4 regions of the Nonomuraea monospora genome follow, and region 4 is predicted to be linked to each of the others. Evidence: riboswitches for the same ligand, from Rfam matches in the RefSeq annotation. Region 4 holds a riboswitch; each other region holds the start of a gene.
The links. Region 4 has a riboswitch for cyclic di-AMP ahead of ABD331_RS51545 (C40 family peptidase). Riboswitches for the same ligand answer to the same signal wherever they lie in the genome.
Positions count from the first base shown of each region.

Region 1: linked by a shared signal. The riboswitch ahead of ABD331_RS49840 (hypothetical protein) and the one ahead of ABD331_RS51545 (C40 family peptidase) in region 4 are both predicted to bind cyclic di-AMP.
Region 2: linked by a shared signal. The riboswitch ahead of ABD331_RS41070 (glycoside hydrolase family 25 protein) and the one ahead of ABD331_RS51545 (C40 family peptidase) in region 4 are both predicted to bind cyclic di-AMP.
Region 3: linked by a shared signal. The riboswitch ahead of ABD331_RS32930 (C40 family peptidase) and the one ahead of ABD331_RS51545 (C40 family peptidase) in region 4 are both predicted to bind cyclic di-AMP.

Region 1 is NZ_BAAAQX010000042.1:81,523-84,720, forward strand. Features, by position in the region: gene ABD331_RS49825 (rod shape-determining protein) at 1-53, opposite strand, end outside; gene ABD331_RS49830 (class I SAM-dependent methyltransferase) at 336-557, shown strand; gene ABD331_RS49835 (DUF5302 domain-containing protein) at 626-826, shown strand; cyclic di-AMP (ydaO/yuaA leader) riboswitch at 992-1,127, shown strand; gene ABD331_RS49840 (hypothetical protein) at 1,312-2,028, shown strand; gene ABD331_RS49845 (alpha/beta fold hydrolase) at 2,295-3,134, shown strand.
Region 2 is NZ_BAAAQX010000029.1:7,668-10,865, reverse strand. Features, by position in the region: gene ABD331_RS41075 (Pr6Pr family membrane protein) at 1-272, opposite strand, end outside; gene ABD331_RS41070 (glycoside hydrolase family 25 protein) at 396-1,175, opposite strand; cyclic di-AMP (ydaO/yuaA leader) riboswitch at 1,186-1,335, opposite strand; gene ABD331_RS41065 (DUF4383 domain-containing protein) at 1,566-2,015, opposite strand; gene ABD331_RS41060 (carboxymuconolactone decarboxylase family protein) at 2,133-2,804, shown strand; gene ABD331_RS41055 (MFS transporter) at 2,885-3,198, opposite strand, start outside.
Region 3 is NZ_BAAAQX010000019.1:204,048-207,245, reverse strand. Features, by position in the region: gene ABD331_RS32940 (M48 family metallopeptidase) at 1-457, opposite strand, end outside; gene ABD331_RS32935 (gluzincin family metallopeptidase) at 469-1,326, opposite strand; gene ABD331_RS32930 (C40 family peptidase) at 1,426-1,950, opposite strand; cyclic di-AMP (ydaO/yuaA leader) riboswitch at 2,024-2,187, opposite strand; gene ABD331_RS32925 (C40 family peptidase) at 2,610-3,198, opposite strand, start outside.
Region 4 is NZ_BAAAQX010000045.1:86,035-89,232, reverse strand. Features, by position in the region: gene serA (phosphoglycerate dehydrogenase) at 1-170, shown strand, start outside; gene ABD331_RS51545 (C40 family peptidase) at 832-1,236, opposite strand; cyclic di-AMP (ydaO/yuaA leader) riboswitch at 1,444-1,589, opposite strand; gene ABD331_RS51540 (3-isopropylmalate dehydrogenase) at 1,688-2,725, shown strand; gene ABD331_RS51535 (branched-chain amino acid aminotransferase) at 2,953-3,198, shown strand, end outside.

The DNA.
Region 1 (3,198 bases), on a different contig from region 4:
CGCGTGCTCGCCGCCCCAAGATCCATCGCCAGGTCACGACCGAGGAGTCTCATCCCCGGATCTATGTCCGCACCCGTCTCAACACAACACCAGGAACGGAGCGGATCCCCTTTACCTGGTGTGATCGACTACGACCTGGAGGCCGGGCGGTACGACGAGACCCGGGGCGGCGGCGGAGGCGGTGCGCGGCCTGGTGCCTGAGCCGTCCGGCGCGCTGGTGGACGTCGCCTGCGGCACGGGGCTGGTGACCGGGGAGCCGGCGGCGCGCGGGCTGCGGGTGCTCGGCGTGGACGCCGCCGCCGGGATGGCGCGGATGGCCGGGACGGGTGCGGGTGGTGCTGGGGGACGGGCGCAGGCTCCCGATGGGCGACCGTTCGGTGGACGCGGTCACCACGATCTGGCTGCCGCACCTGCTCGACGACGCCCGCCCGGTCATCGCGGAGGCGGCCGGGCAGGGGTTGCGGCTGAGCGGGGAGTCGCGGTTCGTCGGTCACGGGCAGGGCCGTTCGGGCGGTCCCGACCCGGTCTTCCGGTTGCTGGCCTTCACTTCGTGGTGAGCCCGGTTTCGCGTCATAAGCGGTGCCGTGCGAAGCTGTGAACTGTCCCCAACACCATGGAGGTCCTCATGGCGGATACACCGGAGCCGGAAGTCAGCGAAACTCCCGAGGACGAGATGAAGCGCAAGTTCCGCGAGGCGCTGGAGCGCAAGCGCAACCAGGGCGCGGGCTCGGGCGCGGGTGGCAGGGGCGGCGACCCATCAAAGATCCACGGGGCGCACGGCCCGGCTGCGAGTAAAAGATCGTTCAGGCGCAAGAGCGGCGGCTGAGGCTGAAATTCGCGCGGGGGTACGGCATGCCGTGCCCCCTTTTTTCTTCCCGTGACAAGGTAGATCTTTATGGCGATTCATGGTGAATAGTTGGCAGATGTCCGATTCCGTGGCTAAGGTAATCGCCATTACCAGCCGGTGACCTAGTCCTTACCCCAGAGGGACCACCGGTTGGCGCCGAATCCCGAACCCTCGGGAACCGGGGAACCACCTCCGTTGGGGTGAATCCGGCCCTGTGCCGGTAGGGCATCTCCACGCCCGAACCCGTCAGCTAACCCGGTAGGCGTGATGGAGAGGACAAGTTACTTCATGCATCAGCGCGTCGTACCCCCGGACCGCGTCTTGCCGGCCGCCCACTGAGCGGCCCCCTTCCCCGAAGACTCGTATCTTGCGCTCCGCGTAGCGACCTCGCGGCGTTCTGCTGCGCCGCGCCCTTTTCCGTGAGTGCAACCTCCCTGTCCCCCAGTGAAGGGTTTTGCTGCTTCATGTCTGCCCGTTTTGGCCTGCGTTCCCTCGCCGTGCTCACCGCCTCCACCGTCGGAGCGCTGACCATCGCCGGCACCGCCGCCCACGCCGACTCCGACACCGACCAGAAGATCCTGCTCAAGGGCTCGACCACCGCCTCGTACTTCTGGGACGACGCCTCCGGCCGCGCCGGTGACACGGGCCTGCCGGCCAGCGGCAAGCCGATGCAGAAGGGGCTGGCCGCCAGCCCGAGCTGGCCGCTGCTGACCGAGGGCTACGTGGTCTACAAGGGCAAGAAGATGCCCTTCTTCGTCGGTGACCGCGGGCCTGGCACGCCGTCCAACCGCGGCATCATGCTGGACCTCGACGCCAAGACCTTCGCCGAGCTGACCGGCGGCGAGTTCAACTCCAGCACGCTGGGCGTGGACGGGATCGGCGGCGAGGGCCACATCGACGTCGACTACGTCATCACCAAGTGGGGCTCCGGGGTGGGCAAGAAGAACTATCCGGTGCCGTTCTCCACCGGCGCGTGGGCCGAGCGCGACACGAACCCCGCGACCCCGCCGCGGCCCGAGGAGGAGTCCTCCTCCGCCGGCGGCCAGCTCCTCAACGCGCCCGTGGGCGAGCCGAAGGAGTCGGGCCTGGTCGGTGGCGCGCTGACGGCGGGCGTGCTGTCCATGGCGGGCGGCGGCCTGATCCTCGGCGGAGAACGCCTCCGCGCCCTCCTCGTACGCTGACCCCGACCTGCGCGGATCCCGACGCGCGCGGATCCCGACGCGCGCGGATCCCGACGCGCGCGGATCCCGACCTGCGCGGATCCCGACGCGCGCGGATCCCGACCTGCGCGGATCCCGACGCGCGCAGATCCCGGCGTGTGCGGATCCCGACCTGCGCTGACCTCGACGCGCACTGATCCGGACGCGCGCCGACCCCAGTGCGCGCTCCCGGAATGCGGACACCTTTACGCGGCGGCCACCAGAATGACATTCTGGTGGTCGTGACCATGCGCGCAGCCGCCAACGGCATCGACATCGCCTACGAGAGCTTCGGCTCACCGGCCGGGCGTCCCCTGCTCCTCATCATGGGGCTCGGCGCCCAGCTCATCCAGTGGGACGAGACGCTCTGCGAGCTCCTCGCCGAGCAGGGACACCACGTCGTACGCTTCGACAACCGCGACGCCGGCCTGTCCACGCACCTGCACGAGCACGGCGCCCCCGCGATGGGAGCGGCGCCGCCCTACCTGCTGGACGACCTGGCCGACGACACCGCGGCCCTCATGGACGTGCTCGGCTGGACGGCGGCCCACATCGTGGGCGCCTCGATGGGCGGGATGATCGCCCAGACGCTGGCGATCCGGCACCCCGAGCGGGTGCTGACCCTGACCTCGATCATGTCCACGCCCGGCCCGTCCATCGCCCCGCCCACGGAGGCCGCCGCCGCGATCCTGATGGGCAGGCCGCCCCAGGGCCGTGAGGCGGTGCTGGAGCAGGCGGTGCGCACCTGGTCGACCATCGGGTCGCCGGGCTACGAGCTGGACCAGGAGCGGATCAAGGCGCTGGCGGCGCTGGCGTACGACCGCTGCTTCGACCCGGCGGGCACGGCCAGGCAGCTCGCCGCGATCATGGGCTCGGGTGACCGCACGGCGGCGCTCGCCCAGGTCAAGGTGCCCGCGCTGGTGCTGCACGGGGAGGCGGATCCGCTCGTGCCGCTGGTGGGCGGGCAGGCCACGGCCGCGGCCATCCCGGGGGCGCGGCTGGTGACGTACCCGGGGATGGGGCACGACCTGCCGCGCGAGCTCTGGCCGAGCTTCGTCGCGGAGATCACCAAGCTGACGTCGGCCTGAGCCCGCGTCGGTGGCCGGCGGTCTGGCACCGCCGTAGAGCCCCCGCCGGTGGCCCGCTCCTCGC
Region 2 (3,198 bases), on a different contig from region 4:
AGGAGCAGGAGCGGGTTCGCCAGGTCCCGGGAGACGTAGTTGACCAGGCAGGTGACCAGCAGGTACAGCGTCACCGCGCCCTTCACGCCGATGGCGGCCGGTCTCGTGCGGCCCGCGACCAGCCGCCAGGCGTAGTACAGCGCGAGCATGACGTTGCTCTGCACCGTGAAGTACGCCCACGGGCGGCCGATCGACGTCGTCAGGCACGCCAGGCCGGTCACGGTCGCGGCCACCAGGAGGATCCGCCACACCGTGATCCGGGCCTCGCGCATGTCCGTCACGAAGATCAGACTAATGCCTGAAATATCGGGCAGCTCCGCTCAGGCGGCGCGGGCTCGGGCGGCGCCGCGCAGGCGGTGCTGCGCAGGCGGTGCTGCTCTCAGGCGGTGCTGATCTCAGGCGGTGCGCCTGCCGAGGTCGCGCAGCGCGTCCGGGCTGAGCGCGGAGACGTTCTGGTCGATCGGGGAGTCGGTGTACTGGTGGATCGTCCAGGACTTCCAGTCGGCGGGCGGGGTCACCATGCCCTTGTCCCTGCCGTAGTGCGCGACCCAGAGCGGGTAGCCGGCCAGGCCCTTGCCGTAGGTGTCGGCGAAGTTCCAGCCGCTGTAGAACATCGGCGTGACGCCGGTCGCGGCCTTCACGTGCGACAGCCAGGCCTTGGCCCAGGCGTTGACCTGCTCGACGGACTGCCCGTCGCTCGTCTCCAGGTCCAGCACCAGCAGGTCGCCGGCCTTGGCGGGCTGCGCGTTGACCACGGAGAGGAAGTGGTCGGCCTCGGCGATGGGGTCGTTGCCGGGGTGTCCGTAGTGGTAGGCGCCGCGGACGATGCCCTTGGCGCCGATCTCGCGCCAGTTCCTGGCGAACGAGGCGTCGCGGAACTCGGTGCCCTCGGTGGCCTTGACGATGCCGAACTGGGCCGGGCTGGCGTTCCAGTCGTAGAGGGGCTCGTAGTTGGAGATGTCCAGGCCGTAGGAGAGCGGCTGCTTCTCGTGCTGGATCTCGTGCGAGGCGACGTGGTCCGTACGGGCGGCGTGCTGCTCGGCGCCGGAGGCCAGCGCCGTGCCGGTCACGCCGGCCAGCGCGGTGGCGCCTGCCAGGATCGCGCCGCCGACGGCCAGGCCGAAGCGCTCGGACAGCTTGTTCTTGAGGGTGGTGGCGAGCCGGGGCTCGGGCATGAGGTGTGACTCCTTGCTTCCATGCCGCCTGCCGGGTTAGCTGTCGGGTTCGGGCTGGAAAGTGCCCTACGGGTGCGCGGCTCGTGGTCGGCGTCCGATTCACCCCGGAAGATTGGGTCCCCGGTTCCGCTCGTCGTCGCGGATTCGGCGGCCGAGCGTGGTTCTCGCTCGGTCCGGTCATCAGAGTGGTGACGGCATGACAGACAAGGCGTCATTACGCGTGCACCGCCTCTAAAAAGGTACATATCACCCCAAAAGCGGTGCAAATATGGCAAAGGGAATCCCCTGGTTGAGGGATCCCCGATGCCGTCCCAGCCGGGGATTCACGGCCGGGTAAATCTTTCCGCCCGCGAGCGCCCCCCTCGCCGCTCGTACGGGCGGAAAGTGACGTCAGTGACCGCTGGTGGTGACGGGGCGACGCCCCAGGACCAGGCCGAGAGCGATCATGACGGCGGCCAGCCCCAGATGCAGCCAGTTGTCGGCCGCGTTGACCGGGACGAAGTTGGCCGGGCTGTCGTGGCCGACGAGCATGCCGTAGATCCACAGCAGCAGGTAGATCGCCCCGCCGGCGATCAGGAAGTTGCGCGCGCCGGCCGAGGTCCGGGCCAGCAGCACGCCCGCGACGCCGAACAGCAGGTGGACGACGTTGTGCAGGATCGACACCTGGAAGACGCCGAGCAGGTGCGCGCCGGACCCGTGACCCGCGAACCGCAGGTCGCCGTAGTCGGTGGTGATGCCAGGGATGAAGCCGAGCACGCCGGCCACCAGGAACACCACCCCGATGACGAGAGCCGCGAGCTGTACGGGGGAGCGGGTGGTGCGGGAACGCGGGGTGTCCATTCGTGGACCTCCCTCTTTGGGGGAACCCGCCCCCTACCCCCACAGGGTGCCCTTGTATGCGAACGACCGTTGCCTTACAGTCGTAGCCCTACAGTTGTTCACTTAACGGAGGACCCCATGGAATCCCTGGACGCGGTGTTCGACGAGATGGCCGCAGCCACCGACCGTCTGCTCTGGAACGAGATCCCGGAGCTCAGCGCGCGCGAGAAGGCCCTGCTCTGCCTCACCGCCGACGTCTGCCAGCAGACCCTCGGCCTGCCCTTCGCCCAGCACGTCCGGATGGCGGCGGACAGCGGCGTGTCCGCCGACGACCTGCGCGAGCTGCTCCGCTTCGTCGCCTACGACAGCGGCTACCCGGCCGCGCTGTCGGCGCTCGCCCGGCTGGCCGAGCTGGAGCGCGAACACGATCTGCCCGGCCCCACCGGACGGGGTCACGAGGTGAACGCCGACGGCACCGGCAGCCCGCTGCCCGCCGCGATGCGACAGGCCGTGGCCGCCCTCGACGAGCCCTTCAGCCGGTACATGGACCTGCAGTCGCGCATGCGCGGCGGTATGCGGCTGTTGTCGGTACGGGAGCGCGCGTTCGTCACGATGACCGTGGACGTGCTCTACCAGACCCTGGAGGAGAGCTTCCGCGCCCACCTGACGCGGGCGCTCGGCGCCGGGGCGACGCCGGAGGAGGCCCGTGCCGTCGTGCGGTTCTCGGCCCGGTTCGGCATGACCAAGGCGTGGCGGGCCATGCACGTCCTCGACACCCTGCTCGCCGAGCTCACCGCCACCTCCGCCTGACGCCGCCCGCGCCTGCTCGCGGGGGCGGACGGCAGTGCGGGTGGCGGGCAGTGCGGTGAGGTGCAGGCGGCGGTGCCCGGTCAGGCGTCGGCTTGCCGGGTGAGCAGTGTGAGCAGGCCCGCGCAGGCGTACGCGACCGCCGCCACCCACGCCGCGTGGTGCAGCCCGGAGACGAAGGCGGCGGGCCGGGCCGGGTCGCCGCCGACGGCGCCGAGCGCGGCCACGCCGACCGCGCCGCCCGCCTGCCGGGCCGTGTTGTTCAGCGCGCTGGTCAGCCCCTCCCTGCCGGGCGGCGCGGCCCCCATGGCCAGCGCCACCACGCTGGGGGTGAGCAGCGCCGCGCCGACGCCGATGACCAGCATGGCCGGGAACAGCGGCCCGTACCCGGACCAGG
Region 3 (3,198 bases), on a different contig from region 4:
TGATGATCGTGAGGGCCAGCGCGATGTAGCTCGGCAGGGTGGTGGCCGCGTCGAACGCCCGCGCCCTGGCGAGCTGGGCGGCGCTGAAGTCGCGCGCCGGGTCGGGCGGGCCGCCGGACAGGACCTGCCAAGGGGTGCTGAACGCGGTCACGGCCAGGATCACCAGGCCCAGGAGGATCAGCGCGATGGCCGCCGGGCGCGTGGACGCGGCGTCCTCCGATTCCGCCGCCTCCGCCCGGCGCTCGCCCCCGGCCCCGCCTGCCGACGCGACCGTCTCCGGTGCCACCGGCTCCGGGGAGAACGCCGTCTCCGATGCCGCCGCCGTCTCCCGGGGACCGGCGCGCTCGCCGCCTGCCGCGTCCTCGTCCGGATGGCCGGCCGCGCAGACGGCGGCCATCGCCCCGTCCGTCACCTCCTCTTCCCGTGTCGCGTCGCCGATGTCTTCTCGATCGCTCATCTGCCTCCCCTTCACCCGAGCTGATCCCGCACGTACGCGCGCCACCGTGCCGTCAGTATGGCGACGGAGAGCCCCAGCGAGGCGAGCGCCTGATCGACGCCTCTGGCCCGGGCCGCACGGTAGAGCCACACCAGGGTCCCCTCACCGAAGCGGTCAGCGAGGAAGCGACACGCCAGCCAGGCCTCCTGGTACGCCCGGGCGAGCCGGTCCGGGTCGCGCCCGTCCGCCGCGAAAGCCGCAGGTCCGGGCAAAGCGTTCGGCAGCCGTCCGGCGCGCACCTCGGCGGCCAGTTCGGCGGCGGCGGTCTTCACGGGCAGTCCGGCGTCGCGGTAGCCGACGTAGTCGGCGAAACCCTCGTACAGCCAGACGGGCAGCCCTTCCGTGCCGGCCACGACGTGGGTCAGCTCGTGGGTCAGCACCACGTCCCTGCCGATGCGGCTGAGCGTGGCGAACGCCTCCGGCACGACGATCACGCGCCCGCCGTCGGCCACGGCGGCCAGCCCGTCGAGCCGTGCGGCCCCGGCCAGGCGGGCGGCGTCGCGATCCGACTCCGGCAGGACGATCAGGGGGCGTACGGGCCTGCCGAGCACGGCCGAGACCCGCGCGCCCGCGGCGTCGGCCCCGCGCGCCAGCTCGTCGAGCGGTTCGCGCCGGGCGGTTGCAGGGGCCACGACGTTTGCAGGGGCCGCGACGGTTGCGGGGGCCACGACGGTGGCGCGGCCTCCGCGGCTGACGGCCGTGCGCCGCCCCGGCCACAGGTCGCGCAGCTCGGGAGGGAGGATGGGGGCGTCCGGCAGCGGGGTGGCGGCGGCGGGAACGAGGAGCAGGAGGCCCGCCACCACGGCTCGCCGGCTCACCTGCTCGAACACGATGCCCGATCGTAGTGCCCCTGCCCGCGTGCGGGCGCCGGACGTGCGAGAGCCCCGTCCGAATCCAGGAAATACTCCAAGAATCCGGACGGGGCTTCTTCACATGCCGGGACGAACTGCGCCGACGAAGGACGATCGGCGCCATCCGCTCAGCTTGTCGATGCGTACCCGTTCACCTGTCCGCGGCGAGTGGATCATTTTGCCCTTGCCGACGTACATGCCCACGTGGCCGAGCCCGCTGAAGAACATCAGGTCACCGGGCTTCAGGTTGCGCCAGGAGACCTTCTGTCTGGTGCGGGCGAACTGGCTGCTCGCCACGCGCGGGAGCTTGACGCCGGCCTTCTTCCAGGCGAACTGGACGAGACCGGAGCAGTCAAACGAACCAGGCCCTGTGCCTCCGTACCGGTACGGGTCACCGATCTGGTTCTTGGCCACGGCGACGGCCTTGCGGGCCTTCGCTTTCTGCCGGGCGAGCTTGGCGGCCTTTAGCTGGGCCGTCGTGGCCTTCTGGGACGTCTTGGCGGTGGTTCGCGCCTTCACCGTCGTCAGAGTGGCCGCTTCGCTCGTCGTCTCCGCCTGAGCCGTTGGGGCATGGAGGATCAGACCTCCGGCCGTCACGGTCATCGTGAGTGCTACGCCACTCAGGGCAAGGCGGGACAGGCGGGGGTTCTGCAGGGGATTAGACAGGATTGCTCCTTGTGTCTTCCACGAACGCCTACCGGGTTAGCTGACGGATTCGGGCGTGGAAGTCGCCCTACGGCGCGATGGGCGCGCCGATTCACCCCTGATCCCTTGGGGAATTGGGATCGCTGGGTCCCCGGCTCCGTGCTCCTGGCTGCACGGATTCGGCAGGCCGCGTGCCCCGATCGAATGATGTGGGGATGCTCGGGGGAGCGGCCGGCGGATCTTTATCTGTCTCACATCGGGAGGGACCGATGCGGGTTCGCGGCGACATGGCTTGTGCACCGCGACGACGCCAGAAGGTACGCCGAAAGGTCAAGGATCGGCAAAGGGTGAGTCAGGTTGTAAAGATCAGATAGGGAGGTCAGTCAAGACGGAAACCCCTGCTGGAACACCAGGTTCTGTTACCATAATGTGACCCTGCTCACACTTCCGGATCGGCCTGGTTGTCAGGCGTCAATTGTCACCTAAGTCACATTTGACACGGTTTAAACGTGAGCCACGCCACTGGGAGCGCTCCCGCGCATGGAAAAGCCATCTACGATGCCGAATCGTAGATGGCCGGAAATGCGCGCGAGAGCAGGCCGAAACGGGCTCCGCGACTACGGGCGGATGGCTCCGACCAGGGAACGGCCGTAGGCGGAGAGCTTGACGACCTTGACGACGTCGCCGGTCTGCGGCGCGTGGACGATCTGCCCGTTACCCGCGTAGATGCTGACGTGTCCGAGCCCTTCACTGAAGATCAGGTCGCCGGGCTGCAGCGCGTCGAGCGACACCTTGCGGCTGGCCCCCCACGCCCACTGCTGCCACGTCGTCCGCGGCAGCGAGACTCCCGCCGCCGCCCAGGCCGCCTGCGTCAGGCCGGAGCAGTCGAAGCCGCGCGGCCCCGTTCCGCCGTAGATGTACGGCTTGCCCACCTGCGCGTACGCGAACCGCAGCGCCGCGGCGGCGCTGCCGGAGGCCGACCCGGTGTACTTGATGCCCGTGCTGTTGGGGTTGCCGGGGTTGTACGCACCCAGCTTGTCCAGCAGCTTCTTCTGCTGGGCGATCAGCTTGCGGATCTCGGCGCGCTCCTTCTCGACGGAGTCGCGCTCCTTCTCCGCGTCGTCCAGCGCCACCTCGGCCTTGTCGCGCTCGACCTTCAGCCCCTTGTTCTCACGGTCGAAGGCGGCCAGCTTCTCGGCGCGCTCC
Region 4 (3,198 bases):
TCGGCGAGCACGGCATCAACATCGCCTCGATGCAGGTGGCCCGTGACGCCAAGGGCGGCAAGGCGCTCATCGCGCTGACCGTCGACTCCGCCATCCCCGCCGAGGTCGTCGAGCAGATCGGGGCCGAGATCGGCGCCGAGAGCGGCCGCTCGGTGGACCTGGAGGACTGATCCGCAGGACCCTTTGAGAAGGGCCGTCACCCGTCCGGGTGGCGGCCCTTCTTGTCTCAGCATGCAAGATAGTAGGACTTCCGAGCAGATACTCGGGTAGTCTGCTGCTGATGCGCCAGGTGTTCGTACTCATTGCCTGCCGCGGCGGGGCCTGTTAGGGCAGGTCGGCTACCCGTCGCGGAGAGCGGCGTTGTGTCGGCCAGTAAGTCCCATTCGTCCGGTCCGTGACCCGGACCAACGAGATCAGGCCCGGTCGGATTCGCGACCGGAGTCCGGCTTCCCCACTGGAAACGCGTCCGCGAAATGAGCTGAGTGACATGTACGACATGTATGCCTGGAACCGTACGGAAGAGCAGCAGGACGAGGCCGCCGAGGCCCTGCAGACCGCACTCGACCGCCGCGACAACGGCGGCGCCCCTCAGAACTCCAGCCGGTAGGACACGGCCGTCCTCTTCAGCGCGGGCACGAGCAGGCAGCGCATGGTTTGTAGCGCGCCGGGGCCGTCGATCGCCCAGTGCATCGTGGCCCCGGCCTTTGCGCACCGGCCTGTCGAGCCGCTGGAGCCGCAGCGCCGGTCTTCGTGCAGTCGTGGTCGCACTCGTGCGGCGGACAGGTGTGAGTAGGGCGGCTCCGCGGGGGAAGGCGGGACCGCCCGGGTTTCTCAGAGCGTCGCGGTGAGCGAGGCCGGGATGGGCTCGCGCCGCTGTTCGAGCCGCTCGGCCCACTGGCGGACGCCCTTGCGGTCAGGGCGGACGGCGCCGACGAAGGCCTGCCTGCGCCAGCTCGACAGCTTCTCCTCCTTCACCACGTCGCCGGAGTGCGGCGCGTGCACCATGTAGCCGGGCTTGGAGATCATTCCGACGTGACCCAGGTTGCTGAAGAACACCAGGTCACCGGGTTCGAGATCCTTCCAGGAGATCTTTCTGGAGAACGCCCCGTACTGTTCGCGGGCGGTGCGGGGCAGGTCGATCCCCGCCTTCTCGTACGCCCGGAGCATCAGCCCCGAGCAGTCGTACCCCCGGTCGCTGGTGCCGCCCCACACGTAGGGGATGCCGCGCTTGTTCATGGCGAAGTCGAGTGCGACCTTCCAGGCGGGCTTGGGGGTCTGTGCCAGCCTGATGCGCTTGATCTCGGCGCCGGTGAGGGTGGTGGTGTCCTTGTCGGTGACGGACCGGGCGGCGACGTCGTCGCCGGTGGCCGCCTGTGCTGCCGGGGTGGCCAGGATGAGTCCGGCAGACGCCGCTGCCAGGACGATGGCGATGCGAGACAGAAGACTGTCCTTCCATACGGCCGACCGGGTTAGCTGACGGGCTCGGGCCTGGAAGACAGCCCTACGGCGATGACCGCCGATTCGCCCCTGGGGGGAAAGTGGGTCCCCGGCTCCACGCAGCGGCTGCGTGGATTAGGCCCGACGGACTCTAACGAAACGGTCAAAAGGTCGCAAACCCCTCAAACCGGACGTCCGCGAAATGAGATGGTGTGTTCGTCAGGCGAGACGAGCCGGTATGGTTGCCGTCATGGAGTCGCGTAACATCCGCCTGGCCGTCATCCCTGGGGATGGCATCGGCACCGAGGTCGTCGCCGAAGGGCTCAAGGTCCTGGAGGCAGTGGGCACGAAGATCGAGCCCACGCACTACGACCTGGGCGCCGCCCGCTACCACCGTACCGGCGAGACGCTCCCCGACGCGGTCCTCGACGAGTTGCGCGGCTACGACGCGATCCTGCTCGGCGCCATCGGCGACCCGAGCGTGCCGCCCGGCATCCTCGAGCGCGACCTGCTGCTGCGCCTGCGCTTCGCCTTCGACCACTACGTCAACCTGCGGCCGGTCAAGCTGTTCCCCGGCGTGACGACCCCGCTGGCCGACACGCCGACCGAGAACATCGACATGATCGTGGTCCGCGAGGGCACCGAGGGCCTCTACGCCGGCACCGGCGGCGTCATGCGGCGCGGCACCCCCCACGAGATCGCCACCCAGGAGTCGCTCAACACCGCCCACGGTGTCGAGCGCGTGGTGCGTTACGCGTTCGAGAAGGCCAAGGCCCGCCCGCGCAGGAAGCTGACGCTCGTCCACAAGACCAACGTGCTCACCTTCGCCGGCGACCTGTGGCAGCGCACGGTCAACCGCGTGGCCGAGGAGTACCCCGAGGTCGCCACCGACTACTGCCACATCGACGCGGCCTCGATGTTCTTCGTGACCCAGCCCGAGCGCTTCGACGTGGTCGTCACCGACAACCTGTTCGGCGACATCATCACCGACCTCGGCGCGGCCATCGCCGGCGGCATCGGCCTGGCGGCCTCCGGCAACATCAACCCGGAGCGCTCGGCGCCCAGCATGTTCGAGCCGGTGCACGGCAGCGCCCCCGACATCGCCGGTCAGGGCAAGGCCGACCCCACCGCGACCATCCTGTCGGTCTCCATGCTCCTCGACCACCTCGGCCTGCACGACGAGGCGGCCAAGGTCGAGCAGGCGGTCGCCGCCGACATCGCCGAGGGCCGCACGGGCCGAAGCACCAGCGAGATCGGCGACGACATCACCGCGCGAGTATCCGGCTAGGGCCGCCTAGCACCGTACGCGCCTGGCGGTCCGAAGAGGACCTGCCGGGCGCGTTTTCGTGTCCCCAGGTAGCGGCGGCAATCGGGGCCAAGCACCCATCAACCGCTTGCCATCCCATATAGCGAGACAATAGGAAGTACGGACCACCCCGTGGGCGCGCATCGCTCCCGGACAGGTGACCGGATTCCGGTAGATTTCGGTAGACCGTAGAGAGAAGGACCGCCGTCATGACCATCGCTCCGAAGCTCAGCTTCGACGTGCAGCTATCCGACCACGCTCGCACCGCGGCCGAGCGGGAGCAGGTACTGGCGAACCCGGGGTTCGGGCAGACGTTCACCGATCACATGATCTCGATCGACTACACCGAGGGCGAGGGCTGGCACGACGCCCGGCTCATGCCGTACGGGCCGCTCTCGCTCGACCCCGCCACCTCGGTCTTCCACTACGCGCAGGAGCTGTTCGAGGGCCTCAAG